DNA from 4 places in the Bacillus yunxiaonensis genome. Region 4 is predicted to be linked to each of the others. Evidence: riboswitches for the same ligand, from Rfam matches in the RefSeq annotation. Region 4 holds a riboswitch; each other region holds the start of a gene.
The links. Region 4 has a riboswitch for S-adenosylmethionine ahead of WAX78_RS13245 (Na+/H+ antiporter NhaC family protein). Riboswitches for the same ligand answer to the same signal wherever they lie in the genome.
Positions count from the first base shown of each region.

Region 1: linked by a shared signal. The riboswitch ahead of WAX78_RS11690 (methionine ABC transporter ATP-binding protein) and the one ahead of WAX78_RS13245 (Na+/H+ antiporter NhaC family protein) in region 4 are both predicted to bind S-adenosylmethionine.
Region 2: linked by a shared signal. The riboswitch ahead of mmuP (S-methylmethionine permease) and the one ahead of WAX78_RS13245 (Na+/H+ antiporter NhaC family protein) in region 4 are both predicted to bind S-adenosylmethionine.
Region 3: linked by a shared signal. The riboswitch ahead of WAX78_RS03720 (hypothetical protein) and the one ahead of WAX78_RS13245 (Na+/H+ antiporter NhaC family protein) in region 4 are both predicted to bind S-adenosylmethionine.

Region 1 is NZ_JBAWSV010000003.1:474,701-482,584, forward strand. Features, by position in the region: gene WAX78_RS11650 (methyl-accepting chemotaxis protein) at 1-634, shown strand, start outside; gene WAX78_RS11660 (DUF3978 family protein) at 1,212-1,658, opposite strand; gene WAX78_RS11665 (arsenate reductase family protein) at 2,030-2,395, shown strand; gene gcvH (glycine cleavage system protein GcvH) at 2,437-2,820, shown strand; gene WAX78_RS11675 (toprim domain-containing protein) at 3,021-3,365, shown strand; gene WAX78_RS11680 (thioredoxin family protein) at 3,377-3,676, shown strand; gene WAX78_RS11685 (hypothetical protein) at 3,830-4,174, shown strand; SAM riboswitch class I at 4,301-4,408, shown strand; gene WAX78_RS11690 (methionine ABC transporter ATP-binding protein) at 4,570-5,595, shown strand; gene WAX78_RS11695 (methionine ABC transporter permease) at 5,588-6,253, shown strand; gene metQ (methionine ABC transporter substrate-binding lipoprotein MetQ) at 6,355-7,170, shown strand; gene metQ (methionine ABC transporter substrate-binding lipoprotein MetQ) at 7,276-7,884, shown strand, end outside.
Region 2 is NZ_JBAWSV010000007.1:168,129-176,012, reverse strand. Features, by position in the region: gene gntK (gluconokinase) at 1-1,086, opposite strand, end outside; gene gntR (gluconate operon transcriptional repressor GntR) at 1,079-1,810, opposite strand; SAM riboswitch class I at 2,232-2,336, shown strand; gene mmuP (S-methylmethionine permease) at 2,418-3,827, shown strand; gene mmuM (homocysteine S-methyltransferase) at 3,802-4,749, shown strand; gene WAX78_RS19425 (isochorismatase family protein) at 5,032-5,589, shown strand; gene WAX78_RS19420 (hypothetical protein) at 5,796-6,881, shown strand; gene WAX78_RS19415 (MarR family winged helix-turn-helix transcriptional regulator) at 6,985-7,458, opposite strand; gene WAX78_RS19410 (DUF3238 domain-containing protein) at 7,610-7,884, shown strand, end outside.
Region 3 is NZ_JBAWSV010000001.1:741,714-749,597, reverse strand. Features, by position in the region: gene WAX78_RS03740 (ABC transporter ATP-binding protein) at 1-1,611, shown strand, start outside; gene WAX78_RS03735 (ECF transporter S component) at 1,587-2,273, shown strand; gene WAX78_RS03730 (VOC family protein) at 2,758-3,222, shown strand; gene WAX78_RS03725 (hypothetical protein) at 3,307-3,498, opposite strand; SAM riboswitch class I at 3,645-3,743, shown strand; partial or broken gene WAX78_RS03720 (hypothetical protein) at 3,812-4,110, shown strand; gene WAX78_RS03715 (NAD(P)H-dependent oxidoreductase) at 4,402-4,977, shown strand; gene WAX78_RS03710 (hypothetical protein) at 4,974-5,342, shown strand; gene WAX78_RS03705 (serine hydrolase domain-containing protein) at 5,388-6,641, opposite strand; gene WAX78_RS03700 (MFS transporter) at 6,735-7,884, opposite strand, start outside.
Region 4 is NZ_JBAWSV010000004.1:218,431-226,314, forward strand. Features, by position in the region: gene gltP (glutamate/aspartate:proton symporter GltP) at 1-1,064, shown strand, start outside; partial or broken gene WAX78_RS13240 (ribonuclease FAU-1 family protein) at 1,126-1,652, shown strand; SAM riboswitch class I at 1,797-1,901, shown strand; gene WAX78_RS13245 (Na+/H+ antiporter NhaC family protein) at 1,999-3,315, shown strand; gene WAX78_RS13250 (lmo0954 family membrane protein) at 3,536-3,895, shown strand; gene WAX78_RS13255 (PspA/IM30 family protein) at 3,941-4,603, shown strand; gene liaF (cell wall-active antibiotics response protein LiaF) at 4,859-5,599, shown strand; gene WAX78_RS13265 (sensor histidine kinase) at 5,599-6,660, shown strand; gene WAX78_RS13270 (response regulator transcription factor) at 6,653-7,285, shown strand; gene WAX78_RS13275 (bifunctional metallophosphatase/5'-nucleotidase) at 7,441-7,884, opposite strand, start outside.

The DNA.
Region 1 (7,884 bases), on a different contig from region 4:
GAATAATGTACATAAAGCTGTGGAGGAAACATCTACAATGATAGAGCGTCTGGTGATGCGTACACAAGACATAGATAAAGCTTTAGATGCGATTACGAATATTGCGGAACAAACAAACTTGCTTGCTTTAAATGCTGCAATTGAAGCAGCACGTGCAGGGGAAAATGGAAAAGGTTTTGCAGTTGTTGCAGCTGAAGTGCGAGAATTAGCTGAACAATCAAAGCAATCTGCACATGAAATTAATGATTTAATTAAATCAATTCAACAAGATACAAAAGATACCGTTCAAATTATGAGAAAAGGTCAGGAAGAAGCGGCGCAAGGAAAGAATGCTGCTAATGAAGCAGAACAAGCATTTTCAACAATCATGACAGATATTCATAAGATAACACATCAAATTCAAGAAGTATCAGCTACAACAGAAGAAATGTCTGCTGGAACGGAAGAAATTAACGCTTCATTATCAGTAGTATCAGAAACTTCTACAAGGGTAGCAAAAGATACGGATCAAACCGTACAAGCCATTCAAACACAAGCAGCATCCATTACAGAAATAACGAATCAATCCATGCAAATAAAGAACAAAATTGAAGAATTAGAAGGATTGATTTCACAATTTAAAATTGAGGAATAAGAATTATTTATAAATAAAAATAAGAGACGGCAAATTTAGTGGCGTCTCTTATTTTTTATTATTGAAATATAAATAAATAATGATTAAAAATAAGTGCAAAAATGTGTTTACATGAACGCTTTTAATAATTCTTGTACTAATGGAATTACGTTACCGATGAATGTTAGGACTGCAATTGCAATTTGCATAAATATTCCCTCCTATTTTTCTGAATATTTAATATTTATAGTATTATTATATTTTAAAATAATGAAATCCGCAATCTTTTTTTGTATGCAATATTGCATGAAGGATAGTTGGTTTATCCCGCTATTCGCAGGCAGTAGGCCTCCCACCTCAAGATTCAGAGAGAAGCGAAGAAGATAGGTGGAGGATTAAGAAACCCTCCACTGACGGAAGTTTCACTTTATGGTATTAATTAAACGTTTGATTAAGCCGTATGTTCTATAATGCTACACATCTTTTTTGAAAAAATAAAAAACACTTCTCAAAAAAATGAAGTGTTTTTCTATCTCTAAATATATTATAATAAAAATAGTTGGAATTTTGTTATTTTAACAAAATATTATGTAATGGCTTAAATAGATGGATTATATTCGCTTATGTATTTAGTTACGCTTTCATTTAATGTCATGAAAAAGTCTGTGAATTTTGAACGGTTCGTGTGAATGTTATCTACATGCTGTAAAGAGAGTTTCTCGTTTAAGAGAAATTCCCCGTGATGTCCAAATACTTGTATATGAGCATTCATTTGATCTGAATCTTCTTGTGTTGATACGAGAAGATAGTCAAATGCTTTTATAGGAATGGCATATGTTTTACGATATGTATTCGTATTACTTATTCCGGTTTGTTTTATCACTTGAAACTGGAGAACTTCTTTGTTTATAGCAATAGACAATGTTGTTGATTTTAATTTTGTGTCTGTTAATTCATCAAGTTCTTCAAGTTGAAAATGGATTGTAGTTTGATCTGAGAAGTTTTGAATTTGTTGTTGGATTGCTGTGTGAATTTGTAGTTCCATATAGTAAAAAATCTCCTTTTCTTAATGACTATATAGATAGAAATATAGAACAAAAGAATTAATATAATAGTTTCAAGTAGTAAATAAAATTAAATATTTTTATGGCTACTTAAAGAGAATACATGACAAATTACTAAAAAACAATATAAATTGATTTAATATTTCGTATTTTAAAAACGTTATATTTAGCATAAATAATATTATGATGAAATAATATTATTTATGCTAAATATAAAATATTTTTGGTGAATTTGCGAAAAACAAAAGATTTTGCAGGATAAAAGAAATTCTTAGCGAAATAAGTTAAAGTTTGAAATGAAAAAATATTTTCTATATGATAAGGTAAAGGTTAGTGAAAAGTAGGTGAATGTATGTCAGTAACATTTTATTCATATCCAAAATGTGGAACATGTCAAAAAGCAAAAAAATGGTTAGAAGCAAATGATGTAGCATATGAAATGATTCATATTGTCGAAAATCCACCTTCTAAGGAAGAACTTCGCAGTTTATATGAAAAAAGCGAATTACCATTAAAAAAATTCTTTAACACAAGTGGAATGCGTTACCGCGAGCTTGGTTTAAAGGATAAGCTAAAAGATGCAAGTGAAGAGGAAATGTTGGACATGCTCGCTTCTGATGGCATGTTAATCAAACGACCAATTGTAACAGGCAGTAATCATGTAACAGTTGGCTTTAATGAAGAGCAATTTGAAAGCGTGTGGAAAAAGTACCAATAAGGTATTTTTACATAATTAATACATTCATTGGAGGTACAAACATGAGCATTCCAAAACAATTACGTTACTCTGAAGAACACGAATGGGTAAAAGTTGATGGCAACCAAGTTGTTATCGGTATTACAGATTTCGCACAACACGAATTAGGAGATATCGTATTCGTGGAACTTCCTGAAGTTGGTGCAACAATCGAAGCTGACGAGCCATTCGGAAGCGTAGAATCTGTTAAAACAGTTTCTGAGTTATACGCACCTGTAGCGGGTAAAGTTGTAGCAGTAAATGAAGAGTTAAACGACAAGCCAGAGCTTGTTAACGAATCTCCATACGAAGGTGCATGGATGATTAAAGTTGAGATTGAAGATGCAGGCCAAGTTGATAACTTATTAACTGCAGAACAATACGAAGAAATGATCAATCAAGACTAATATGGAAAGGGCAGCTAATAGCTGTCCTTTTTTATTTGTGTCAGCTCTAGTGTCGATGGCTTCGCTTCTTCCTCACATTCTAAACGAGCCACTTCTGCTTTTATTCACAAAAATAAACAGGAAACAACATTGAAATATCGAATATACTATATACTAAAGGTAAGGTTGTATCATAGTATATGGTGATCGGGTGATGCCAAGTGGTCTATGTGGAAAAAGTAATTATTGTTGAAGGTAAATCAGATAAGAAGAAGATTGAAACGATTATTAGAGAACCGGTGGAAATTGTTTGTACAAATGGTACAATTAGTTTGTCGAAGATGGATGAACTTATTGATCAGCTGTACGATAAAGAAGTGTATGTGCTTGTGGACGCAGATGATGCAGGAGAGAAGCTACGCAAACAGTTTCGCCGAGAATTTCCACATGCTGAGCATATTTATATTGATCGTTCGTATCGTGAGGTTGCAACTGCACCATCAAATCATTTAGCGAACGTTTTATGGGGAGCTGACATCGACGTTTATACAGAATTTTTACGGTAAGGAATGGTAGAATGATCGATTGGACAGGAAATGAAGCTGTAGCCGCAGTTAGAGATCAAAATAAAACGGTATTATACGTATATACGCCAATGTGCGGTACGTGTCAACTTGCTAAAAAAATGTTAACGATTGTTGAAGCAGCATTACCTCACTTGGAAATCGGGATGTTGAATTTAAATTATGCACCGCATTTTGCGCGGGAGTATGAAATTGAAAGTGTTCCGTGTTTACTTATATTTGAGAAAAATCAACTTGTGAAAAAAATATATGCATTTCAATCTGTGGAATATTTATATATGGAATTACAATAGGCGGCAAATATTTTGCCGCCTCGACATATTTCTTGGGAAATATAAGCAACAAATTGTTTTTCGTACAACTTTTGTCGAGAGAAAGATACAGGAGAGCTCGTTATAGAAATGGAATGGTATTATGTAGAACGTGATATGAGGAGTGTGACGAAGATGAAATTGTATTCACTGCTTCAATCATTTGTAACATATGCCAATACGCAGTGTCATTTAGAACCGCTACTGCCGCAATTTGAACGGGCTGTTTGTTTTACTTTTCAAGATGAACGTTATTCATTGAAAATTTCAAGAGAGAAAATTGAGCTTACGAATGTTGCAATGGGAACGGAAGAACTTGTTTGCTTTCAAGAAGATGACTTGCAGTTATTGATTACTGGACAAGTTCGTTTGCAGTCACTATTGCGTAGAAAGGCCATTACATATAGAGGGACATATAAAACAATGTTATTATTAGAATCTGTATTTCACATTTGTAAGCCGCTACGAGTGGGTGCTTAAATTTCAGAAATTTTATTCTTTGCGAAAATTTCTGTTGACATCCATTTCATGCGTTGATACAATTCAAAACATGAAATAATGAAAACTTCATAACGACAAAATCAGACGAAATTTACATCTGATTTTCTCTTATCAAGAGAGGTGGAGGGACTGTGCCCTATGAAACCCGGCAACCGTCAACTTATGTTGAAATGGTGCCAATTCCTGCAAAGCGAATGCTTTGAGAGATGAGAGGAAAGGATAATAGTAATTTATGTATATAAACCTTTCTGCTCATTTTAAAGCAGAAAGGTTTTTTTGTTGTTTCAGTGTAGGAGGACGCTCAAACAACAAATCATTTTTATAGTTATAGCGGCGAGCCGCTTACGCTTTTTAACTAAAAAGGGGTGACATCAATGATTGTGTTAGAAAATGTAAAGAAAATATATCGCTCCAAAAACGGTGATGTTACTGCTGTTGATAATGCGAATTTACAAATAGAAAAAGGCGAAATTTTCGGAGTTATCGGATATAGCGGTGCCGGAAAGAGTTCCTTAATTCGCTTGTTTAATCAACTGGAGAAACCGACGTCTGGAAAAATTACTGTTGGAGAGCGTGTGATTTCAGCGATTAGAGGAAGAGAACTTAGAGAAGCTCGTCAAGAAATCGGGATGATTTTCCAGCATTTTAACTTACTTTGGTCACGAACTGTTCGTGAAAATATTGCTTTTCCACTTGAAATTGCTGGAGTGGAAAAAGAGAAAAGAAAACAGCGTGTAGATGAATTGATTCGTCTTGTTGGTTTAGAAGGACGGGAAGATGCGTACCCATCTCAGCTAAGTGGTGGACAAAAGCAGCGTGTTGGTATTGCGAGAGCTTTAGCAAATAATCCGAAAGTATTATTATGCGATGAAGCAACATCAGCATTAGATCCAGAAACAACAGATCAAATTTTAGATTTGCTTCTCGATATTAATAAACGCCTCGATTTAACGATTGTACTCATTACGCATGAAATGCATGTGATTCAAAAAATTTGTAATCGTGTTGCTGTTATGGAGAAAGGGAAGATTGTTGAAAGCGGCAGCGTTTTAGACGTATTTCGTAATCCGCAGCAAGACATTACAAAGCGCTTCGTTAAGCAAATAACAGATTCTGAAGATGCAGATGAAACAATTGAACATTTACTAGAGAAATACCCGGAAGGAAAAGTCGTGAAACTGCAATTTATTGGCGAAGCGGTGGAAAGACCAGTTCTGCAGGAATTAATGAGAAAAGATGGAATTGAAGTGAGCATTCTGCAAGGAAATATTGCTCAAACGACAAACGGGGCGTATGGAAGTTTAATTGTTCATTTAAAAGGTGACGAAGATGCAGTTGCAGAGGCAGTTGCAACAATTCAACAAGAGCAAGTGGAGCTGGAGGTGATTGCACATGGATAATGTGTTTCAAAATGTAGATTGGGATCAAATGTTAGAAGCTACGCAAGAGACGTTATACATGACGGCAATTGCTACACTTGCAACGTTTGTATTGGGTCTTATTCTTGGATTAGTACTGTTTCTTACAGGAAAAGATAATCTATGGGAGAACAAGCCGGTCAATGTTGTAATTGGCGCGTTTGTAAATATTTTTCGTTCTATCCCGTTCATTATTTTAATCATTTTACTGATTCCATTTACGAAGTTTCTTCTTAATACGATTCTTGGAGCAAGTGCCGCATTGCCAGCATTAATTGTTGGAGCAGCACCGTTTTATGCGAGAATGGTTGAAATTGCGCTTCGTGAAATTGATAAGGGTGTTATTGAAGCATCGAAAGCGATGGGAGCAAAGACGAGTACAATTATCTTAAAAGTATTGATACCAGAATCTTTACCAGCACTTATTTCAGGTATTACGGTAACGGCAATTGCACTTGTGGGCTATACAGCGATGGCTGGAGTTGTTGGAGCAGGCGGTCTTGGTACCCTTGCTTATTTAGAGGGATTCCAACGCAATAATGGTGATGTCACTCTCATGGCAACAATTCTTGTGCTTATTATTGTATTTATTATTCAAATGATTGGTGACCTTCTTACAAAGCGACTTGATAAAAGGTAAAGAGAAGTTTAGGAATTATTGGGATAAAGAGTTTTCGTCTAAAACGAAAACTCCCTATAGATTTTATATTTCGAATATTGGGAAAGAAAGGGTGTTACAACATGAAGAAGGTATTATTTTCAGCACTTCTTGCTGTATTTGTATTTGCATTAGCTGCTTGTGGCAGCGGCGGCGGAAAAGATAAGAAGACACTTGTAGTTGGTGCTTCTAACGTACCGCATGCGGTTATTTTAGAGCAAGCGAAACCACTATTAGAGAAAAAGGGTATTACATTAAAAATTAAAAAATTCCAAGACTATGTGTTGCCAAATAAAGCATTAGCTGATAAAGAGATTGATGCGAACTATTTCCAACACATTCCGTATTTAGAGAAAGAAATCCAAGAAAAAGGTTACAAATTTGAAGTAGCGGGGAAAATTCACTTAGAACCAATTGGTGTATATTCTCAAAAATATAAAAGCTTAAAAGATCTTCCAGATGGGGCAACAATTATTATGAGTAACTCTGTTGCTGATCATGGACGTGGGTTAGCAATTTTACAAAAAGCAGGCATTTTAAAAATTAAAGATGGTGTAGACCCTGTTAAAGCGACGACAAAAGATATTGCAGAAAACCCGAAACACTTGAAGTTCAAAACAGACATTGAGCCAGGCTTGTTACCACAAGTGTATAACAATAAAGAAGGCGATGCAGTTTTAATTAATTCAAACTATGCAATTGATGCGAAATTAAACCCAGAAAAAGATGCGATTGCGATTGAAGGCAATGATTCTCCATACGCAAACGTAGTTGTTGTTCGTAAAGGTGACAAAGATAAAAAAGAAATTAAAGCACTTGTAGAAGTATTACATTCAAAAGAAATTCAAGATTTCATTAAGAAAGAATACAAAGGAGCTGTGCTTCCTTTAAGTGAATAATGTTTTTTTCATAAGGGCTGGTAAATGCCAGCCTTTATTTTGTAACCAGTAAGATGGATGCGGGGATAAGATTCTAAAAATTACGAAAATAGGGGCGGGAATTTTATGAAGAAAATTATATTCTCAATTTTTATAGCAGTCTTTGTATTTGCATTAGCTGCTTGTGGCGGCGAAAAAGATGAAAAGACACTTGTAGTTGGTGCTTCTAACGTACCGCATGCAGTTATTTTAGAAAAAGCGAAACCACTATTAGAGAAAAAAGGTATTAAATTAGAAATTAAAAAATTCCAAGATTATGTACTTCCAAACAAAGCGTTAGCTGATAAAGAACTTGATGCGAACTATTTCCAGCACATTCCGTATTTAGAGAAAGAAATTCAAGAAAAAGGGTATAACTTTGTAAATGCAGGGAAAATTCATTTAGAGCCTATGGGGATTTACTCTAAGAAATATAAAAGTTTAAAAGACCTTCCAAATGGTGCAACAGTGATTATGAGTAATAACGTAGCGGAACGAGGACGTATGCTTGCATTATTGCAAAAAGGCGGCGTTATCAAACTTAAAGATGGCGTAGATATTGTAAAAGCGACAGAAAAAGATATTGTAGAAAATCCGAAAAACTTGAAATTTAAAACAGATGTTGAGCCAGGACTTTTACCGAAATTATATGAGAATAATGAAGGTGACGCAATATTTATTAACTCAAACTACGCA
Region 2 (7,884 bases), on a different contig from region 4:
GCGTACATCTGGATTCCATAATGGCGCACGTTCACCTGCGAGGTATGGATGGAATAATAATCCGTCTGCACCAGGTCTTACACGTTCAGCAATTTTCGTTAATACATCGTATGGATCAATTCCTAGTCTTTTTGCAGTTTCTACTTCTGATGAAGCAAGTTCATCGCGAATCCAGCGAAGGACCATTCCGCCATTGTTTACCGGTCCACCAATTACCCAATGCTTTTCCGTTAGGGCATAACAGAATATTCTTCCTTTTTTATCTGTTTGCGGCTTGTCAATGATGGTTCGAATAGCACCACTTGTCCCAATTGTGACTGCAATCTCGCCTTTTCTAATTGCATTCACACCTAGATTCGAAAGCACGCCATCACTGGCACCAATGACAAACGGTGTTTGTGGATCGATTCCAATCTTCTTAGCTAAATCTGGATTGCAGTTGCGATATATCGTAGTGGTTGGTACGAGCTCAGACAATTGAGCAGGTGTTATACCAGCAATTTTTAAAGCTTCTTCATCCCAATCTAGTGTGTTTAGATTCATCATACCCATGCATGAAGCGAGGGAATGATCAACAACATATTGATCAAAGAATTGTTTAAAGATATATTCTTTGATTCCGATATATTTTTTCGTTTTAACAGCGATTTCAGGATGGTCATTCACAATCCAAGTAATTTTACTTAATGGTGACATGGGATGAATAGGTGTTCCTGTTCGTCTATAAACTTCATGGCCATTCAGTTCATCTTTGATCTTATGTGCCCATGTCTCACTGCGATTATCTGCCCAAGTGATACAAGGTGTCAGCGGCTCGTCATTTTCATCCATGGCAATGACACTATGCATGGCGCTGCTAAATGAAATAAACGATGGTTGTTTATCTGAATGATGTTTTGTTATATTTGAAATCGCCTGCAAAACGGCCTGAAAAATCTCTTCTGGATCTTGTTCCGCTGTGGAAATATCCGGTGTGCGAAGTGGGTAACCAATATTCTCTGTTTGAATGACTTCGCCTTTTTCAGTAAATAATACTGCTTTGGTACTTGTAGTACCGATATCTATACCTAACATATAGCTACTCATGTTCTTGCTCTACTCCTTTAGATAACATTTGTTGTGACATCCAGAGGTCTTCAACTTTCCCTTGCACATCATCAAAGTTTTGATGTAAGGCTTTAATCATGAGGGCTCGATCCTTTGATTCGATTGCTTTTATATAAAGCTCATGATTTTTAATAATCCGTTCAAAGTCTTCGTACTTTTCCTTGAAACGGGTACGCATTGATAAAAGGATTAAGCTTTCCATAACAGGCTTTAAATTATTCCAAATCATGAGGATATGGGAATGCTCAATGGTGCGAATAATCGTTTCATGGAATAAGAGATCTTGATAAGAAAATTCATCAGCATCATGATATTTGATGGCGATTTTCATCATTTCCATAATTTTATTTAGTTCTCTTACTAACTCATTTGTGTCCATCTTTACAAGTCGCTCAAAGATAAACGTTTCTATAAGTAAACGAACATCATATATTTCTTCGATTTCTTTTTCGGTTAAACCAATGACAACTGCGCCCATTCTTTCTAAGCGAATGATATTTTCAGATGCTAGTACTTTTAATGCTTCACGAACGGGTGACCGACTTACAGAAAAATCGGCAGCTAATTTATTTTCAGATAGAATGGTACCGCTTTCAATTTTACCTGCAATAATACGCATTCTCAGTTCGCTCGCAACACGATCACCAGTAGAAGCTTTTGAAAGCCACTTTTCAGGATAAAGAAATTCCCTTGATTCCGTCATAATTCCACCTCATGTTAATCAAGTATACTTGTATACAAGTATTATAACTTAGATTTTTAATTATGCAAGCGCTTTTATGTTGTTTCGTCTAGATGCCCTTCAATACTTGTTCAAGTTTGATGAGAGTTTAAAATAATAAGGAATGATAAACAAACTCTATTTTCCAATTTATATACGGAAAATAAATACTTTTTATTAAGTGAATCTTTCATCAGTGGGGGCATCTCCTACTAATGGTTAGTTGAACTGATTGGGCACATGCCAGCGGTTATCCTCTACCTATCTTCTTTATTCCTTTTTGAATAAGGGGTTTTACTGCCAGCGAATAGCAGGATAAACGAGTAAATAAATTAGGCGGTATTTATAAGTACAGAAACACGTTGACAATTTTTAAATAGATTGATAAGGTTATAAAAAAATATTCTTATCCAGAGAGGTGGAGGGACTGGCCCTACGAAACCTCAGCAACAGGTCTGCTTAAGATACTGTGCTAATTCCAGCGGGTGATGAACCTGATAGATAGGAGGGTACGTTTTTATTTGTCAGCCACGCACTCTTTTATAGAGTGCGTTTTTGTTTTCTCTGGATAGTAGGAAGGAGAGTAAGAATGGAGAACAAAAATAGGAAAGAATTTCAAAGGAAAATGCAAGCACGTCATTTAGTTATGTTATCACTTGGTGGAGTGATTGGAACTGGATTATTTCTAAGTTCAGGTTACACGATTCAACAAGCTGGTCCATTTGGTACAATTCTTTCCTACCTGATTGGTGCACTAGTGGTTTATCTAGTTATGCTGTGTTTAGGTGAGCTTTCCGTACATATGCCTGAAACGGGTGCATTTCATAGTTATGCATCTAAATACATTGGACCAGGGACAGGGTATACCGTAGCTTGGTTGTACTGGTTAACTTGGACTGTTGCTTTAGGCTCTGAATTTACTGCTGCAGGGTTGCTTATGCAGAGATGGTTTCCATCCATCAATGTCTGGATATGGAGTGCCCTTTTTGCCATTTTAATCTTTGGATTAAATGTACTGACAGTTAAATTTTTTGCTGAATCTGAATTTTTATTTGCCTCTATAAAGGTAATAGCTATTGTAATATTTATTGTTTTAGGAGCAGCGGCAATAGTAGGTTTTGTTCCGATGGCTCATTCAAAGTCAGCGCCATTCTTTTCTAACTTTACAAGTACAGGTCTATTTCCTCATGGTGCTTTTGCCATTATAATGACGATGCTTGCCGTTAATTTTGCTTTTTCAGGAACGGAATTAATAGGAATTGCAGCAGGTGAAACAGTGAATCCAGAAACAGCGATACCCAAGGCCATTCGTATTACTTTGTGGAGATTGATTATCTTTTTTGTAGGAACGATCATTGTTTTATCTGCATTATTACCTAGTTCCGATGCAGGAGTATTAGAGAGTCCCTTTGTTGCCGTTCTTGAACGAGTTGGAGTGCCATATTCGGCAGATATTATGAATTTCGTTATACTAACGGCTATTCTATCTGCTGCAAACTCAGGTCTTTATGCCTCTTCTAGAATGCTGTGGTCGCTTGCCAATAAGAACACAATATCTCCTATTTTTGCAAAAATGACAAAACAGGGTGTTCCAATTAATGCGGTCATTTTCAGCATGTTGGGAGGAGCTTTGGCTCTGTTCTCAAGTATCGTGGCACCGGATACTGTGTATATTGTGCTAGTTTCTATTTCAGGTTTAGCAGTGGTTGTAGTTTGGATGAGTATTAGTACTTCGCAGTTCCTATTTCGCAGACAATATGTAAAAGAAGGAAATTCTGTAGATGACTTGGTCTATCGTACACCATTCTATCCGCTGGTACCAATCGCTTCTTTTATCATTTGTTTTGCGTCATGTATCGGGATTGCGTTTGATCCTACACAACGAATTGCTTTATATTGTGGTGTTCCATTTATATTGTTTTGCTACGGAAGTTATTATCTAACACAAAATTTAAAGAAAAGGGGTATAGATTATGTCCAACAAAATCAATCCAATTGATGCTATTTTATCTCAACATTCAATTATGCTGCTTGACGGAGCGCTGGCTACAGAACTGGAGTCACATGGATGTAATTTGGACGATTCCCTTTGGTCAGCACGTGTATTACTTGAGAATCCGGAATTAATTTATCAGGTTCACTCTGACTATTTTCATGCTGGAGCGGACTGTGCCATTACGGCAAGCTATCAAGCTACTGTTGATGGTTTTTCTGTGCGCGGAATACAAGAAAAGGAAGCTTTAGAGTTAATTAAGCAAACAGTGTTACTTGCAAGAAGAGCAAGGGATGATTACTGGAAGAAGAATACGCAAACGAATAGGCCTAAGCCATTGGTTGTTGCATCAGTTGGTCCTTATGGAGCTTACTTGGCGGATGGTTCAGAATATATTGGCAATTATGGTATCACAGATGAAACGTTAGCAGAATTTCATCGTTCAAGAATGTCAGCGTTGATTGAAGCGGGGGCCGATCTATTAGCCTTTGAGACGATTCCTTCCTTGCAAGAAGCAAAAGTATTAGATTCATTATTGCGGGATTTTCCAGAAACATATGCTTGGCTATCATTTTCTTTAAAAAATGAGAAATCGATAAGTGATGGTACTAAGCTTGCGGATTGTGCAAAGTTGTTTGAGGGAAGTGAACAAATTGCAGCAATTGGTATCAATTGTGCACCAGTAGCTGTTATTACAGGGGCTATCCAAGAATTGAGTAGAAACACAAAAAAACCGATTCTTGTTTATCCGAACTCAGGTGAAATCTATAGTCCAGAAACCAAAACATGGTCTGGTCAACAATTATGTAGCAGTTTCGATATTAAATCTAAAGAATGGTACAATGCAGGGGCTCGGTTAATAGGAGGATGCTGCAGAACCACACCTCATCATATTGAGGAGATTTCAAAAACATGGCGGACTTCCTAGACTTGTATCTGAACAAAGCAAATAGAATCTATTTGGATAATGCTTTTCTAGATCATTCGTTTGAGATATTAATAATGTGCGAAGAAGGCTAATAAAATGAGTAATTAAAACTTCATTTAAGTACACTAGGGTGAACTGTACTATAAGTGATAGTAAAGAGGATATTATGCTTCTATAGCGAAATAAGTTTAATAGATGAAGGGGGGCGATATGATGAACATGAAAATGAAGAACGGTTTGGAGAATAGGTGTAGAAAACTATAATGAAAAGGAGTTTTTCTATTGAATCAAGTGTTGCTTATTATTGATGTCCAACAAGCATTAGTTGATGGAAATGATAAAAACAAAAGTGTACTAAATAAAGACGTATTACTAGATAACATTAATTTGGTTATTAATCAAGCATTAGAATCACAAGCTTTAATTGTCTTTATAAGGGATAAAGATGTTGCTGACGGCAAAGGTCCAGGGTTTCAAATACACTCAAAAGTAAAAGTGCCAACCACTGCAAAGATATTTGATAAAGCGGCCACGAATTCGTTTTATGGTACGCCATTAATGGATTTTTTAAAGGACAATGAGATTGAACATCTTGTAATCATGGGGTGTAAAACAGAACACTGCATTGATACAGCGGTTAGAACGGCAACGGTGAATCATTTTGATGTTACTTTAGTTGGAGATGGTCATTCGACGACAGATTCTTCAACCCTATCTGCCGAACAGATCATAAGTCATCATAATGAAATACTTCATGGTCATTACAATGTTGACAATTTTTCTGTCGTTCGGACTGTTCAAGAAGATTTGTTTCAACCAACCCATAACAATTATCGGTAAATCGCCATTTACCCCCTTAACTTGAGAAGCTCGGAAAAACATTATTGATCTTCGGTAAGCGGGCGCGGTTGCCGAAGATCCCAACTTATATTTATATGTAGTGTAGTGCTTAGAATTTATAATCAAATAAAATTATCCTCTAAAAATGAAAGTATGAATTAAATCATGGTATGTAAATCATATGATTTTTTTAGGAGGGAATAACGATGAGTATGAAAACACTGAACGCTGTATTAGGATCAACACCAGAACATTACAATAAATTAGGTCTTAAAAAAGGACAAATAGAAAAATGGGAAGACGGTATGCGTACGGATGGAAGTGAAGGAACTTATGAATGGTGGTACTTCGACGCTCACTTGAATGATGGTTCAAAACTGGTGATTGTATTCTTTACAAAACCATATATTGAAAGTAATAAACCACTTACTCCTTTTGTTACTTTCAATCTTGATCTTTCTGATGGACGTACTATTAAAAAAATCTATCAGACTTCAGAGCAAGACTTTTTCGCCTCTAAAGATCAATGTGAAGTTCGTATTGGACCAAACATCTTCAAAGGCGATTTAAATACCTATCAAATCCATATCGAAATTGATGATGTCTTAGCTGACATCACGATTAAAGGTGCGGTTCCCTCTTGGAGACCAGAAACTGGTCATTGGTTCTATGGAAACGGTGAAGAGAAGTATTTTGCTTGGTTACCATCCGTTCCTTATGGAATCGTAGAAGCAGACATAAAAATAGATAATCATATTCAGCATTATACTGGCACTGGATACCACGATCATAACTGGGGGAATACTCCCATGATGGAGCTTATGAATAACTGGTATTGGGCGCGTGCACAAATTGGGGATTATACAGTGATCGCTTCATTTATTACAGCTGAACAAAAGTACGGATATGAAACATTCCCTATTTTCATGCTGGCTAAAGAGAATGAGATTATCGTTGATAACGAAAGAAACGTTCGTTTCATGGCATGTAATAAGTATGTAGACTCTTTTACTGGAAAACCAGTAGCAAACACAACTGTGTACGACTACAAAGATGATATACACCATTACACCATTACATTTCAACGAGAGAAAAATCTTGTGGTTCACAAATTTATAGATGAATTAACAGGTAAAATAAAAGAATCAGCTATACAGTCCGGCTTTGATGGGGCGTATCTGAGATTCACTGGTGATGTTCAGCTAGAGCGTTTTGAAGGTGATGAAGTGGTGGAAACACTGAACGATAAGGCGATATGGGATCTTATGTATTTTGGGAAAGTTCTCCAGTAACTTGTTTTAAATAAAAAGATCCACAGTTTTCTTTTTAACAACGGTGGATCTTTTTATATTATTCATTTAATGGCCCAAATCTTCAATACTATAGACTATATATTTACCAAACCGGTTTTAAGCTCGATAATAATTTACCTTCATTTGCTTCATAAACTAATTTTGTTAAATCTTCTTTGAGCATTTGCATTCGTTCAGTGCCTATGTTTTCCATCCAGCGCCCTTCAATCTCAGTTAGTATCTCATCTTTTGCTTTCACTGCTAACCAACCTCGTTCAGTCAAAACAATAATTTTCCCTCTCTTATCAGTGGGATGAGTTTTGCGTATTACATAACCACTTTTCTCAAGAGAATCAACCATTTTACTCACGGCTTGCTTTGTAATTCCTAAATATTCGGCTAGTTCTATCCCTGTTGCTCCATCAGGGATGATACGTTTAAACATAAAACCATGTGCAGGTCTAATATCTCCAAAACCTAATTCACTCATTCTGTCATTTAATTCATCAATCAATGTACTAAAGGATAATGACAAAAGTGATGTAAGATCTAATTCACTCAATACTTGATGATTCATACATAAAACCTCCTCAAATAAAGTCAATTAAGTTGACTTTATTTGAAGTCCATTGTACTATGTGCAATATAGTCAATCAAGTTGACTATATTATTTTTGTTATAAAAGAAATGGGATTCTCTAAAAAATCAATACACTATGGAGGTTCGATATGATGCACATTGTTAAAATTAGAGCAAGTGTATTTATTCCAATGTCTTGGACTGAACCAAGGAAGGATATTCAAACGGGAAACGTAATTCAATTTGAAGGTGATTCACGTGAATTTACACCTTATGCTGTAAACACAATGCGTTCCAGAATTGAACAAGAAGTAGTGGTAGATTTTTATAAAAAAGAAATTTTCTCATATGCGAATACTGGCATAACAACAGAAAGAGTCACAACTCCAGATGGTTCCGTTAAGAAAAGAACAGGAAAAGCTAG
Region 3 (7,884 bases), on a different contig from region 4:
ACAGACGAGGGGTCTGCGGCTTTATGTAATGTGTCTTTATCTGTTTCTCACGGAGAATTTGTTGTGTTGGCAGGACGTTCTGGTTGCGGCAAGACGACGTTATTAAAACATTTCAAAAAAGAGCTTCTCCCGATTGGAATGAGAGAAGGCGGCATGTATTATGATGGGGAATGTTTGCATTCAATACCAGGTTTATTATCGGCTCAAGAAATCGGCATGGTATTTCAAAACCCGGAGAATCAGCTTGTGATGGACACAGTGATTCAAGAACTTGCATTTTCTCTTGAGAACGTCGGCTATGAAACAACTGTAATTCAAAAAAGAATTGCTGAATTAATTAGTTTTTTAGGGTTTCAAGATATGTTGCATCAATCTGTACATACGTTATCTGGTGGACAAAAGCAGCTTGTTAATCTAGCTGCTGTACTTGTTTTGCAGCCTAAATTATTGCTATTAGATGAACCGACAGCACAGCTAGATCCAATTGCAGCAAAAGATTTTTTAGGACTATTGAAACGAATTCATGAAGAACTAGGAATTACAATTATTTTGAGTGAGCATCGTTTAGATGAAGTGGTTCCTCTCGCCGACCGAATTGTTTTTATGGATGAAGGTACCATTGTCTATGATGGAAAACCAAATAAAGTGATTCCAGAAATGTGGAAAGTAAAAGCATTTCGCCCATATATTCCGCAAATTCCACGTTTGTTTTTAGAATGGAAGGCTGAAAATGTTCCGTTTACAGTTCGTGATGCACAAAAACAAATTCGTTCGATTTTAAATGAATTTCAGTATGATACCCCTCCGCAACATGCAGAAAAGAGGGATGTACTGTTACAAGCAAAACATGTTTCATTTCAATATGAAAAACATGGACCGTTCATTTTGCAGGATTTGATGCTGACGGTTAAACAGGGACAATGGACAGCGCTTGTTGGAAAAAATGGTACCGGAAAATCAACGTTATTAACGCTTTTAGCAGGGCTGCAAAAATGTCGCAGAGGAAAAGTGATTTGGGAAGGTAAGTTAATTCATAAAACAGAAGTAACAGAGCGCTTTAAAAAAATTGGTTATGTATCGCAGCACCCTTACTATCATTTTACACATGATACTGTTTGGGACGAGCTTTTTAGCCGTGCGCAACAATTATATAAAAAAGAAGCGAATGAAAAAGTAGAAGAAATGCTTCGGAAGTTTTCAATCTTGCATATTCTTAATCGCCATCCGCATGATTGTAGCGGCGGAGAACAGCAATTAATCGCTCTTTGTACAGTGTTATTGTCAAAGCCAAATCTATTATTATTAGATGAACCGACAAAGGGATTAGATCCAGGCAAGAAAGAACAGCTTGGCGAGTTGTTTCAGCAATTACAAAAAGAAGGAACGACGATTGTTATGGCGACGCATGATATTGAGTTTGCAGCAAAATATGTGGATAACTGTATCATGTTATTTGATGGGAAAATTATTATGGAAGACACACCGGCCCGCTTTTTTAGTGAGAACTTTTTTTATACAACATCTGTTAATCGTTTTATTCGTAAACAACTGCCGTATGCTTTAACATGGGAGGATGTGTTTGAGGCGTGTCCAAAAGATATGCTGGTATAGTTGTAGTCGTTTTTTTAGTGTTGATTATTACACTTTTATTTACGTCTTTTGTGACGGATCAATATTATATATGGTGCAGTCTTTTCTTTTTAATTGTGATTATGTTGCCATTTTACGTGCGTTTTGAGAAAAAAGCTTTTGTTTCGCGTGAAATTGTACTTGTAGCTGTCCTAGCGGCAATTGCTGCGATTAGTCGTGTACCATTTTCTTTCATTCCAAGTGTACAACCAACTTCGTTTGTTATTATTGTATCAGCGATTGTTTTTGGTAGTGAGACGGGTTTTCTTATCGGTGCAACAGCTGCGTTAGTTTCTAATATATTCCTAGGGCAAGGGCCTTGGACTCCGTGGCAAATGTTTTGCTGGGGTATGATGGGTTTTTCAGCAGGACTGCTGCGTCATACGTGGATGATGAAAACATTATGGGGAAGAGTTCTCTTTGGATTTATTGCAGGATTTGCTTTTAACTGGGTTATGAATTTATGGTTTCTTATTGGTTTTTTGAAAGAACTAACATGGGATACTTTTATAAAGGCGTATATTACAAGTTTTTATTTTGATCTTGCACATGCACTTTCCAATGTATTTTTTCTTTGGGTGTTTAGCACATCTTGGATTAAAATATTGGCACGTTTTAAGAAGAAGTACGGTATATTAGAATGAGGAAATGCAACGCACGTTTTCCCAAGTAAATAGGGAATAAGTTTTTCTTATAAGACATAAATATATACAGTAGGATCGCGACTTACATATTCGTTCGCTTTTTGAGACACTTCTTACATGATGTAAGGGGTGTCTTTTTTATGTATAAGTAAGTGCATTTTTAATTAACTATTTAGGAATTAGAATCCAATTCATACTTTGTTTCTCATACTATGGTACTGCACTCATAAATAGAAAGATGATACAACAGATGGATGTTGTAATAATGATATATCTATATACTGGTAGTGATAAAGAGAGTGATATTTCAGATTTCCCCCTTTTGTATATAAATTCCCTATCGTAAAATTGAGTGAAAACAAGGGGAGAGATGAGTGATAACTGTTGGCCTGGCATAATCGCTGTAACTAATTAATGTATGGGGAACACGCCCATTGCCAGTAGTTGAAATTTATTGCATTAGTACGAAGAAGGGATGTAAAACATGATAAAGAGTATATACGAAACACATTTACATGTAAGGGATTTAGAGAGAGCAATTGATTTTTACCAAAATAAACTTGGATTAAAGCTAGCGAGAAAATCACCTGAAAGGAAAGTAGCCTTTTTTTGGATAGGAGAAGATAGACGACAAATGCTGGGATTATGGGAAGTGCCAACAGATGCTTATATTCAGCTCAATCATTTCGCTTTCGAGGTAGAATTGAATTTCTTAAAACAGTCCAAAATATGGCTGGAAGAGAGAGGGATAGAAGTGATTGGAAGCCAAGGAAAAGGGAATCAAGAACCCATTGTCCAAAGCTGGATGCCGGCAGCGAGTGTTTACTTTCTCGATTATGATGGAAATAAGCTGGAGTTTATTTCTTTATTATCTGATGAACCCAATGAACTTGGATATGTACCATTTTTAAGTGAATGGGAAAAAGAAGTTCCTAATAGAAACGTTTAAAAACAAAATAAGAGTTGATATTAAGTTAATAAATAAAAAGTAAGCACGATTCATACGTGCTTACTTTTTATTTTTGGGAATTTTTCATTCTTGAGATAAAATATCTGCCGTACTATCACACTGTTGCAACGCATGTTGGACAGCTTGTAAAGATTGTTCAATGCGTTGACGATTATCTGATTTCTCGACTGTTTGCAAGGCGTTTTGTAAACAGTTTTTTGCTTCATGTAAAGCCTGGCAAGAATCTTGAACATGACCACGTGCATTTTTTTGCATGATTGCACCTCCTTTGGTCTATACATTTGTAGTATGAGCAAAACGAAACAAAATATAATAGTTTTCTAAAAAATAAATCCTGATTATTCTTATAGGAATTGACTTTTTTGGTTATATGCATTATAGTAAGAGATAAAGTGAATATTTTCTTATCCAGAGAGGTGGAGGGACTGGCCCGATGAAACCCAGCAACCGCAATGCAGGTGCTAATTCCAGCAGAACAGTTTTGTTCTGGAAGATAAGAAGGAAGAGACATGTTCCGCTTCTTCTTATCGAAGAGGTTTTTTTATTGCAAAAAAACCGATAATGAAAGATGGACAACGAGAAGAAAGGAGTGGACATAACTGTGACACTTGAGAAATATATTACGTTGCGCAGTGCAATTTACGAATATATGGAAGAACAAGAAGAGCCGATTACGTTATTGGATATTCAAGAGTATATTGCTTCTGAACATAAAGGGAAATTTGCAAAAAAGATGCTTCAACAATTTTATTTATTGCGGTTACTCGATGAACTAAAACTGGATGGAAAAATTACTTTAGCAGGGCCGCACAAATATATAATGATAAGGGGATTTGCTACATAGCAAAAGAGAAAAGAGGGAGTTGATCTCTCTTTTTTATGTTATAATTTATTTGAAAATTCACTTATTTTCGAGGTATGTAGATAAAAAGACTGTACTATGCAGTCTTTTTACAAGGAAATGGTGCTGAGTGTGTAGTGTTCAAAAATTAAATGTGCCCCGAAAGATGGGCGTTCTCGGCTAACAAATAAAAAAGACACCATCGCCGAATAGGTGTCGTTGCTTTTGTCGAAGGGGCTTGCCCTTTGACATGTATTAGAATAGCATGTGGGCCCACGAAAAGTCAAAAGGGAATTAAAGGAAAGGTGTTATTTACAATGAATATATTGATTGTATACACGCATCCAAACCCATCAAGCTTCAATGCTGCTATTTTGAAACATGTAGAACAAGGATTACAAAAAACAAGTCACTCTGTAACCGTTCTTGATTTGTATAAGGAACAATTTAATCCGGTTCTAACCTTTAACGAGACAAAAAAGAGAAGAGATTTAGTGCATGAGGAAGAAACAAGAAAATATAGGGAATTAGTTGCAGAGGCAGATTACTTCATTTTTATTTATCCAGTTTGGTGGTGGAGTATGCCTGCGATATTAAAGGGGTTTATTGACCGAGTATTTGTTTCAGGTTTTGCTTACAAATATGAAGAGAGAATGCCTAAAGGATTACTTACAGGAAAACAAGCATGGGTGATTCATACATTAGATTCTCCTTTATGGTACGCTGCTCTTTTGTACCGATCAGCTGAATGGATTGTGATGAAGAAAGGAATATTGTCCTTTTGTAGGATACATAACATAAAGCGTTCTGTATTTCAATCTGTGAAAAGTAGTAAACAAGAAAAAAGAGAAAAATGGCTGCAAAAGATATATGAGAAGGCGGCAAAATTATGAAAAATAAGGAACAGATTTATAAAATTATGAGTGTATGTGAAAGAGAAGATGACTTGTTTTATTCTTATCTTTCTTGTTTATTAGGGATAAAAGAGAATAGCAAGCAATTTTCTAAAGTTAAACAAGAAGTGCGGGAAGAATATCTTATAATGGGTATTTGTGAGAGAGAAGTAGACATTTTAGTAGAACAAAATAAACAGGTTGCAGATTTGTATATACCTAAGTTGCTTAGGTGGGAATTTTTACAAGAAAACGTTCGTTATATAGAAGATTTGTGCTCAATGGTATTTCAGTTAAAACCTTTATGCTTTTCAGAAGAACAATGGAAAAATGTAATGATGATCATAGAGAAAGAGCTGCCGTAAGACAACTCTTTTTGTAACAAAAACTTTGAGAATTTCGGTCTAATTTTAGTGTTTTTGTAAATACTTAGCGATTTGTAAATACATATCTCCATATGTGGATTGTATTTCTCCATTATGATTAGCATTTGATGAAAAGTGAACGATAACCATATGCGCAGTTGGATCAATATATAAACGTTGCCCATAACTCCCATGTACCTCGAATGCACCATGTTCGTTATGGGGAATCCACCATTGATTATGGTATGAATATGCTTCACCATCACCAACTGGAAGTTCGTCTTTTTTAATATTCTTAATTTCATCAATGATAGAAGAAGAAATAATTTGCTTTCCGTCATATACACCATTGTCCGCAATCATTTTTCCGAACCTTGCCATATCTCGGGCGGTTGCATTTAATCCTGCGCTGGCTTGTTCCACTCCTGTTTCATCAACAACATAATAAGCATCCTCTTCTGCTCCAATTTGTGACCAAAAATGTTCACTTACCATGTCTGCAAGGGATTTTCCTGTTACAGTACGAATCACCCATCCAAGTGTTTCGGCGGAACCATTATCATATGAAAAATTTTCTCCAGGAGCAGCAGTTTCGTTTGCTTCTAGCAACATGTCATAAATTTTTAAAGGCCCATCATAGTTTTTACCGCGAGGAAGAAGATTACTCGCTAAATATAATTGTGCATCTTGATTAGATAATCCAGCTTGTTTAAAGCCGTGGGTTGGATAATTTACAGAAACTTGCATATCTAGTAGTTGTTGAATTGTCGCCTTTCCAAATGGTGTTCCTTGTAATTTTTTTACGTAAGTTTCTGCAGTTATATTGGGTTGCAACTTTCCTTCTTCAATGAGTGTGCTAATGAGAAGCCCTGTAAATACTTTTGATAATGAAGCCATACCATGTGGTTCATTTTCTTTATATCCATGAAAATATCGTTCATATACAACCTTATCATCGTGCAGGACAATGAAAGCATCTGTTTTGTATTTTTCTAATAATTGAAGAACAGTCGTATTATCATTATTTTCACCTGTGATATGTAAATCATCTAAATTTTCCAGGTTATCTGGAAGGGAAGATACATAATTTGGATTTTTAGCGACAACTTTTGTGGAAGCAAATTCTCGCATATGTGAATAAGACCAACGAAGATATGGGTCTTGTAACCAGTTTTTTTTCGTTACTGTTTGTTCTGAGGGAACCCCTTTATTTTGTTTAAATAACGTAAAGCTCATACCAGTTAATATAAATAAAAAAATCAAAACGATTAAAATTAGAGGGTATTTTTTAAATCTCATAACAAGCCTCCTTATGCATTCATTATAAGGTATAAGTATCTTGATGAGCAAAAAAAGGAGAGTAAACATAGAAGTTTACTCTCTCTTATATCATTAAGCAGATAATTTTGTTTGTGTTGTTTGCTTTTTGAACTTTTGTTTTCGTCCGTGAAGGAAATAATAAATAAGTAATGTAAACGCAACGATAATAGAAGAAATAAAATACATATTATGATAGCTTGAATGTGCTGCGATAATACCTAGTACGAAAGATCCAATACCAATACCTGTATCAAAAAATGAGAAATAAGTAGCTGTTGCAGATCCGCGTCGATGGTGTGGTGCGACACTAACCGCAATCGTTTGGAAGCTTGGAATCAAGGTTCCGTATCCAAATCCGATAAGTACACCAGCAGCAAGTAACCAAAATGGCGTTTGCGCCTGACTTAAAGTGAACATTCCAATCATAAATATCATAATAGAGGGATAAATGAGAACATTTTCTCCGAATCGATCAAATATTTTACCTGAAAATGGACGAGAAATAACAACTACAATTGCATATACGACAAAGAAATAACTTGCGATATCGGCCATGCCAAGTTCCTTTGCATAAATCGGAATAAATGAAAGGATACCGCTATAGGCAAAGGAGAGTACGCAGCCTGTGACAGCAATTGGAATTGTTGAAGGCTCGATTAAATCTTTCCACTGCATACGTTTCGTTTCTTTTTTCACAGTTGTTTTTTCTTCAGGAATGTTTACTAATAGTCCGCATAGAAAAGCAAGTATAGAAAATATAGAACAAACAATAAATAAAACTGTAAATGAGAATTTAGAAATGATAGTTAATCCTAAAAAAGGACCAATAACCATTGGTAAACTCATAAATACTCCATAATAGCCGAGCGCTTCACCGCGTCGATGGTCTGGGGCTACATCTGTTACAATTGTACCAGTAGCCGTCGTTGCCATTCCAAATCCGATGCCATGGAAGAAGCGAAGGGTAAGCAGTAAAAATAAGCTTTGCGCACCGAAATACATCACCGTTGCAGCTAAAAAGAGTGAGAGAGAGATAAATAAAATTTTCTTTCTTCCTAAATCATCAAGCCATTTACCTGTAAATGGTCGACAAAGTACAGAAGAAATTAGAAACACTGTTGCAACTAGACCTATTTCTTCAGGTTTTCCTTTTAGTCCGTCGATGACATATATAGGTAAGGTTGTCATGAGCATATAAAATGTTAAAAAGAGAAATAGACTA
Region 4 (7,884 bases):
TTGGACGTTTAGGCGGAAAAACAATTATTTATTTTGAAATTATTACAACAATTGCGATTGTTGTTGGTTTATTAGTAGCAAACGTATTCCAGCCAGGAAAAGGCGTGGATATGTCACAGTTACAAAAAACAGATATTTCTAAGTATGCAGCTACAACAGAACAAGTACAGCACCATTCATTTGCTGATACATTTGTAAATATTGTTCCGACGAATATTATGGATTCATTGGCAAAAGGTGATATGCTTGCAATTATTTTCTTCTCTGTATTATTTGGTTTAGGAGTAGCTGCGATTGGAGAAAGAGGAAAGCCAGTTCTGAATTTCTTCCAAGGTGTAGCAGATGCAATGTTTTGGGTGACAAACCAAGTCATGAAGTTCGCGCCGTTTGGTGTGTTTGCGTTAATTGGCGTAACGGTTTCTACGTTTGGTGTAAAGTCATTAATTCCATTAGGTAATTTAGTTATTGTTGTATACGGAGCGATGATTTTCTTCGTTGTTGTTGTATTAGGTCTTACGGCAAAATTATTTGGAATTAATATTTTCCAATTCTTTAAGATTTTAAAAGATGAGCTTATTTTAGCGTATTCTACAGCAAGCTCAGAGACGGTTCTACCAAAGATTATGGAAAAGATGGAGCGTTTTGGCTGCCCGAAAGCAATTACGTCTTTCGTTATTCCAACAGGTTATTCATTTAACTTAGATGGTTCAACATTATATCAAGCAATTGCCGCTCTTTTCTTAGCACAAATGTATGGTATTCACTTATCAATTACACAGCAAATTACATTGCTTCTTGTATTAATGGTTACTTCAAAAGGTATTGCCGGTGTACCAGGTGTATCATTCGTTGTATTATTAGCAACACTTCATACAGTAGGTATTCCGTCTGAAGGTTTAGCGTTTATCGCTGGTATTGACCGTATTTTAGATATGGCACGTACAGCAGTAAACGTAGTAGGTAACTCATTAGCTGCAGTTGTTATGTCTAAATGGGAAGGACAATATGACGCAGAAAAAGGACAAGCTTATTTGAAAGAGATTTCAGAGAAGCAAGCAGCTTAAATTACAACAAAACCCTCACGTATAACGTGAGGGTTTTTCTATGTGAAAGGGATGGCTGCAAATGAAACAAAAATATGGAGATGGATCATCATGGAAACGGCTAATTGATAGAGCAAATTCAGTAAAAAAGGTACAATATGGTATGTTAGTATATTACATATAAAACAAGTGAAAGAGCCTAGCTACAAGCAGTATCATAATCGAAAGGTTTGTATTGCAAATAACGACTATACTTGGGTACAGTATTTCATAAATGGAAAAAATTTTGCGATTACAGCTATGTTAAATGAGAAAAAAGAGCTTGTACAATATTATATGGATGCTTCAAAAGAGTATAAAATTGATACAAGAGGAATGCCTTATTTCGATGATTTATATTTAGATGTTGTACTGTTACCGAATGGTGAGATGTATTTACTAGATGAAGATGAGCTAGAAGAAGCGTATGCAAACGGAAATATTTCAAAAGAAGAGTATAATGTAGCCTGGGATACGGCAAAGTGGCTTATGGAAAAAATTGAAGAAGAACATTTTTTATGGTTTTCAATTTTAGAAACAGAAATTTTGAAAATAAAAGATATTATTTAGTTGCATGAAATGTTTGGTTCACTCGTAACTTTGTATAAATATCAAAAAAATACCAACTATTTTGATAGAAATAATATTTGACATTTTCTTTTGCAGCGAGTAAAGTAATAAAGGATTGATTTACACAAAATATAATATGAAACCTTCTTATCAAGAGAGGCGGAGGGACTGGCCCTACGATGCCTCGGCAGCGGACTCATGTAGAGTGCTGTGCCAAATCCAGCAAGCGATATGCTTGATAGATGAGAAGAGTGTTTCTTATATGATATATAAGACCTCTTCTCTTCAGAAGAGGTCTTTTTCGCTCTTGTGAAGGAAAGGTTTAGAAATAGGAGAGGATATTACTTTGGAACAAACAAAAGGAAATGGATGGGCATTATTGCCACTTGGTATATTTTTAGCACTATTTATTGGTTCTGGTGTGATTACAGGAGATTTTTATAAGTTACCAATCGTAGTAGCTATTTTAATTGCAGTTTCTGTTGCATTAGTAATGAACAGAAAAGAAAACTTTACGACAAAGGTTGAACGTTTTGCTAAAGGGGCTGGCAATCCAGATATCATGATTATGGTATTAATCTTTGTATTAGCAGGTGCATTTTCTGAAACGGCAAAAGGTATGGGTGCTGTTGAAGCAACAGTAAACTTAGCACTTACTATTTTTCCACAAAGCTTGTTAGTTGCTGGACTGTTTATTATTGGTGCGTTTATTTCATTAGCGATGGGAACGTCAATGGGGACAATTGCAGCATTGGGGCCAATTGCAGTAGGAATTAGTGGGCACACGGATATTTCTATGGCACTAGCTATGGCGACAGTTGTTGGCGGAGCGATGTTTGGTGACAATTTATCCTTTATTTCAGATACGACAATTGCTGCGGTGCGTACACAAGGAACGGAAATGAAAGATAAATTTAAAACAAACTTCTTGATTGTATTACCAGCTGCCATTATTACGAGTATACTTTTAATCGTTCTTACGTTAGGAACTCATACAAATATGACAGCACATGCGTTTAACTGGGTGAAAATTTTACCGTATGCAGGGGTGTTAATTACAGCGCTGCTCGGATGTAACGTACTAGTTGTATTAACTGGAGGAACAGTGTTAGCTGGTATCATTGGCATGTTAGATGGAAGCTACACATTAGCGAGTTTCTTTAAAAGTATTACAGTAGGAATTAATGGTATGATGGAGATGGTATTATTAGCGATTTTAATAGGTGGAATGGTTGAAATTATCCAATATAACGGCGGTATTCAGTATTTAATGAATATACTAACGCGTAATATTCGTTCGAAAAAAGGTGCAGAATTTGGAATCGCTGGTCTTGTAAGTATGACAAATATGTGCACAGCAAATAATACGATTTCTATTATTTTCACAGGCCCACTGGCAAAAAATGTTGCAGATCAATACAATATTGATCCGAAAAAATCTGCGAGCTTGTTAGATTTATTTTCTTGTAGCGTGCAAGGGTTAATCCCGTACGGTGCGCAAATGTTAACAGCGGCAGGATTTGCTTCACTTTCACCAGTTGAGTTATTACCGTACTCATTTTATCCAATGTTAGTTGCGGTTTGCGGTATTATTTCAATTGTAATTAATTTTCCGCGTCTTTCACCTGTAGTTGAAAAAAAGGAATATCATAAAACAGCATAAATAAAAAGAAGATGTCTTGCAGAAGACATCTTTTTTTATTTATCCCGCATTAACAGGCAGTAAGCCCCCGCTGATGGAAGCTTCACTACATTTCATTACAGTAAAAGTCTGAAAGAAAATAGGACTTAAGTCTGAGAAGAAAACAGTTCTTAAGCTCGTTATAGAAAAATGAAGAAATAGTTAAGATAAGAGTATCAAAACGAAGGGAGGCAAGCACAAGATGAAACAATTTTTAGCGTTTATCGCAGCCGGTATTTTGGCTTTGATTGCTCTTGGTAGTCTTGCTGGTATTGTAGGGTTAGCAATTGGAGCAGGGATTGTGTACTGGAGCTATAAATCATTTGTGCGAGCACAATCATTTTTTGGAAGGTTAGCTTGGGGTATTGTCGGTTTAATCGGCTTGTCAATCGCCCTTTCTCATTCCCCAGCATTAATCGGTATCGTAGCACTAGTAGTTCTATACTACGGATACCGTGAGTGGAAAAAAGAAAAAGATGTAGTAGTAAATTCTGCTTCAGAAGGTTCTAAACCATATAGCAACTTTGAAGATGAGTGGAACAAATTAATGAAAAATAACTAATATTAAACAACTAAAATAATAAAGTAGAAGAGAGGAAGATTTAAAATGAAACAATCATTATTCGGACGTGTACGTGAGGCAATACTTGCAGATTTTCATAATGCTTTAGACGAAAAGGAAAGAAAAAATCCAATTGCGATGTTAAACCAATATTTACGTGATAGCGAGCGTGAAGTAACAAAAATTGAAAAGCTAATTCAGCGACATAAAACATTAAAAGCTAACTTTGCTCGTGAACTTGAGCAGGCTCGTTATTTCGTAAATAAGAGATCAAAGCAGGCAATAATTGCAAAAGAAGCAGGGGAAATACAGTTGCATGAACGTGCATTAGAAGAAGTAGCATACTATGAAGGGCAAGTAGCTCGCTTAGAAGAAATGTATGCAGGTGTAGTGGAACAAATTGATGAGTTAGAACGTCGTCTTTCTGAAATGAAAAACAAGCTAAGAGAAATGAATGCAAAACGTATGGAATTAATGGCACGCGAAAATATGGCACATGCCAATCGTCGTATGAATACGGCTCTTCATAAAATGGATGAGAATAATCCATTCTTACGATTTGAAGAAATTGAAGAGCATATTCGTGATTTAGAGCTTCGCATGAATGAAGATCATGAACGTGATACATTTGATATGAAAATTGCAAAGCTTGAGCGTGAAATGAAAGAAAAAAATGAACTATCTTTAACAAAAGAATCAGTAAAATAATTGTAGTACATTATAAAACAAGCTTATGATATAGTGATAGAAGAAAAGGTGTTGGAATGCAATACCTTTTTCTTCTGTTTATCCCGCTATTCGCGGGCGGTAAAAACCCTACCTCAAGATTCAAAGAGAGACGAGGAAGATAGATGGGAGATAACTGCTGGCATGCGCCCGATTGGGCAGGATTTCTATCAGTGGGGGATGAAAAAACACTGATGGAAATTTTACTTTATATATGAAAAAGAAAGGGGAGCTGAGATGAAGAGACAATTTTCAAAAACACAATTTGTAGGGATGCTCCTCATTATATTTGGATTTGGTCTTGTTCTTGATATGATTCTCGGACATTTTGAGCCGGGTGCCCTTGTTTTTGCGTTTATTATGATTATGTTTGGAAGGCATTATAGAAAAAAGAATCGGTATGTGAGAGGGAATGTGTTTTTATTTGTCGGAGGACTCATTTTCGTATTCTTCCTGTTTTCATCAGCAGCCTTCGTGCTTGTCCTATTTGCTTGTTTAGCTTTCGTTGGTTATCAACTTATGCAAGGTCAGCAGAAGTCAAAAATAGTACAGGTAGAAATTAAGGAAAAAGGATATATAAATGAAGAAAAACAAATCTATCGAACAGAACCGTATCTTAAGAATATAATGGTTGGTAACGTGCGAATAATGGATCATATTTATGAGTTAGAAGATATTAATGTCCAGTATGGAATTGGTGATGTTGAAATTGATTTAACAACAGCCATGATTCCAGAAGGAGAAACCGTCATTGTTATTCGTGGTGTTATTGGTAATATTCGTTTGTATGTTCCATATGATATTGAACTATCTTTAAATCATTCTGTTATTATTGGAAGAATTTTGCTTCCGAATCATGAAGAAACAGGTTTTAATCGCAATGTAACATTTAAAACAGAACACTATAAAGAAGCTCCTAGGCGTATTAAAATTATTTCTTCGCTTATCGTAGGCGATACGGAAGTGAGGAAAGTATAATGAAGAGACAAAAGAATATTTCATGGATGTATATTCGCTACTCTATGTTATCTGCTAGTAGTATTGCATTTATTTGCACCATTGTATATGTATGGAAAAGTGGGCAATCTGTATACGATTTATTATGGAAAGAATCTATTGCTTCTGTCCCAATTGGATTGTTTCTCATCTGTACGAGTCTTCTCATTGGTGGAGTTGTTGGGTATGCAATTGGTTATTATATGCAGCAGCGTATCCAAGGTTTAACAACTTTTTTATTTGAAGTAGAACGAGGAAATTTTCCAAAGGATGCTTCGTTTACTGCAGAAGATGAATTCCATGAAGTGGAGCGAAAGGTAATTGTACTTGCTAGGAGATTAGAGGAGCAAGCGGGATTATTTCAAAAAGTAACGAATGAACGTGCACATTGGAATGAAGAAATGAGACAAAAGGTTATTTCAGAAGAGAGACATCGTTTAGCCAGGGAGCTTCATGATTCTGTAAGTCAACAACTCTTTGCTATGTCGATGATGATGGCGGCAATTAACGAGCAAACCTCTAATATATCAGAAGCTACTCAAAAACAATTGCAACTTGTTGAAAATATGGTTGTAAATGCCCAATCGGAAATGAGAGCATTGCTTCTTCATTTACGTCCTGTTCAATTAGAAGGAAAAAAATTAATAGAAGGTATTGAAGAATTATTAACGGAGCTTTCAAGAAAACAACATATGAAGATTGAATGGTTGATTGAGCCAATTCAATTGAAAAAAGGTGTAGAAGATCACTTATTCCGTATTGTACAAGAAGCGTTGTCAAATACACTGCGACATGCACAAGCAAAGAAAACAGAAGTAAGGCTGCGTCAAATTGATGAGTATGCAATTTTAAAGATTATTGATGACGGCGTAGGTTTTGAAGTAGGCGTTAATAAAGCTGGATCATACGGTCTTCGTTCCATGCAAGAACGTGTCCATGAAATTGGCGGAACTTTAAAGGTATTAAGCTTCCCGAATAAAGGAACGCAAATTGAGGTGAAAGTGCCGATTCTTATAGATAGAGAGGAGGAACAGCATGATTAAAGTATTGCTCGTTGATGATCATGAAATGGTTCGTATGGGTGTATCTGCTTATTTATCAACTCAGCCTGATATTGAAGTTGTAGGAGAAGCAGAAAACGGAAGAAAAGGTTCAGAATTAGCATTATCATTAAAACCAGATATTATTTTAATGGATCTTGTTATGGATGAAATGGATGGTGTCGAGGCAACGCGTGCGATTATTCAAGAATGGCCGGAAGCGAAAATTGTTGTTGTAACAAGTTTTTTAGACGATGAAAAACTGTATCCAGTCATTGAAGCTGGTGCAACTAGTTACTTATTAAAAACATCAAGAGCAAGTGATATAGCAGATGCAGTGCGGGCAACATACGATGGAGAAACAGTGCTTGAACCGAAAGTTACCGGGAAAATGATGTCACGTATGCGTCAAAAGAAAGAACAGTCGCTACACGAAGATTTAACAGAGCGAGAGTTTGAAATTTTATTATTAATTGCACAAGGAAAGAGTAATCAAGAAATTGCAGATGAGCTATTCATTGCTTTAAAAACAGTAAAGACTCATGTAAGTAATATTTTAAATAAATTACATGTAAGTGATCGTACGCAGGCGGTTATTTATGCATTTCGCCATCAGCTTACAAAATAAAAAAGGCCGGAGAAGAGCCTTTTTATTTTGCATTGCTTTATGTGATTGTAGTTCTGTAAACAAATATCCAACGACTGCACCAATAATAGTTTGTAAGAGCCATCTAATTCCTTTGTTATATAAAGGTAGATAGTTTTAACAAGTTTTTTATGATGTCAATCCATTTTTTGAATATGATTAGCTTGAATGTTTTCTAAAGATGGAGTAGAACGGATGAAATTTACAAATGCTTCTTGATCTGTCGGGCCTTCAACGCGATTCCGTCCCTTTTGAAAAATTGTAAACTTATCTCCTCCGTTTGCCAGAAAAGAATTTACTACGACAGAGTATGTTGCATCATCTTCGAGTAGTTCACCATTTTCTAGTGTAATTGATGTTAACTTATTTTCTTTCCACGTGTAACGAATTCCAGATACTTGTAACATACGTATTTCGTCATTCCATTGTTCATTCAGGGCATACCGAATTTCTTTACCGGTTAAATCCATTTTAATGAGTTTATTTTCAAAAGGTTGAATGAGAAAGGTATTTTCCCATGTAATGAAACCAGCGGGTAAGTCATGGCGAATACTGCCGGGATTGACAAATGCAACGTCAGC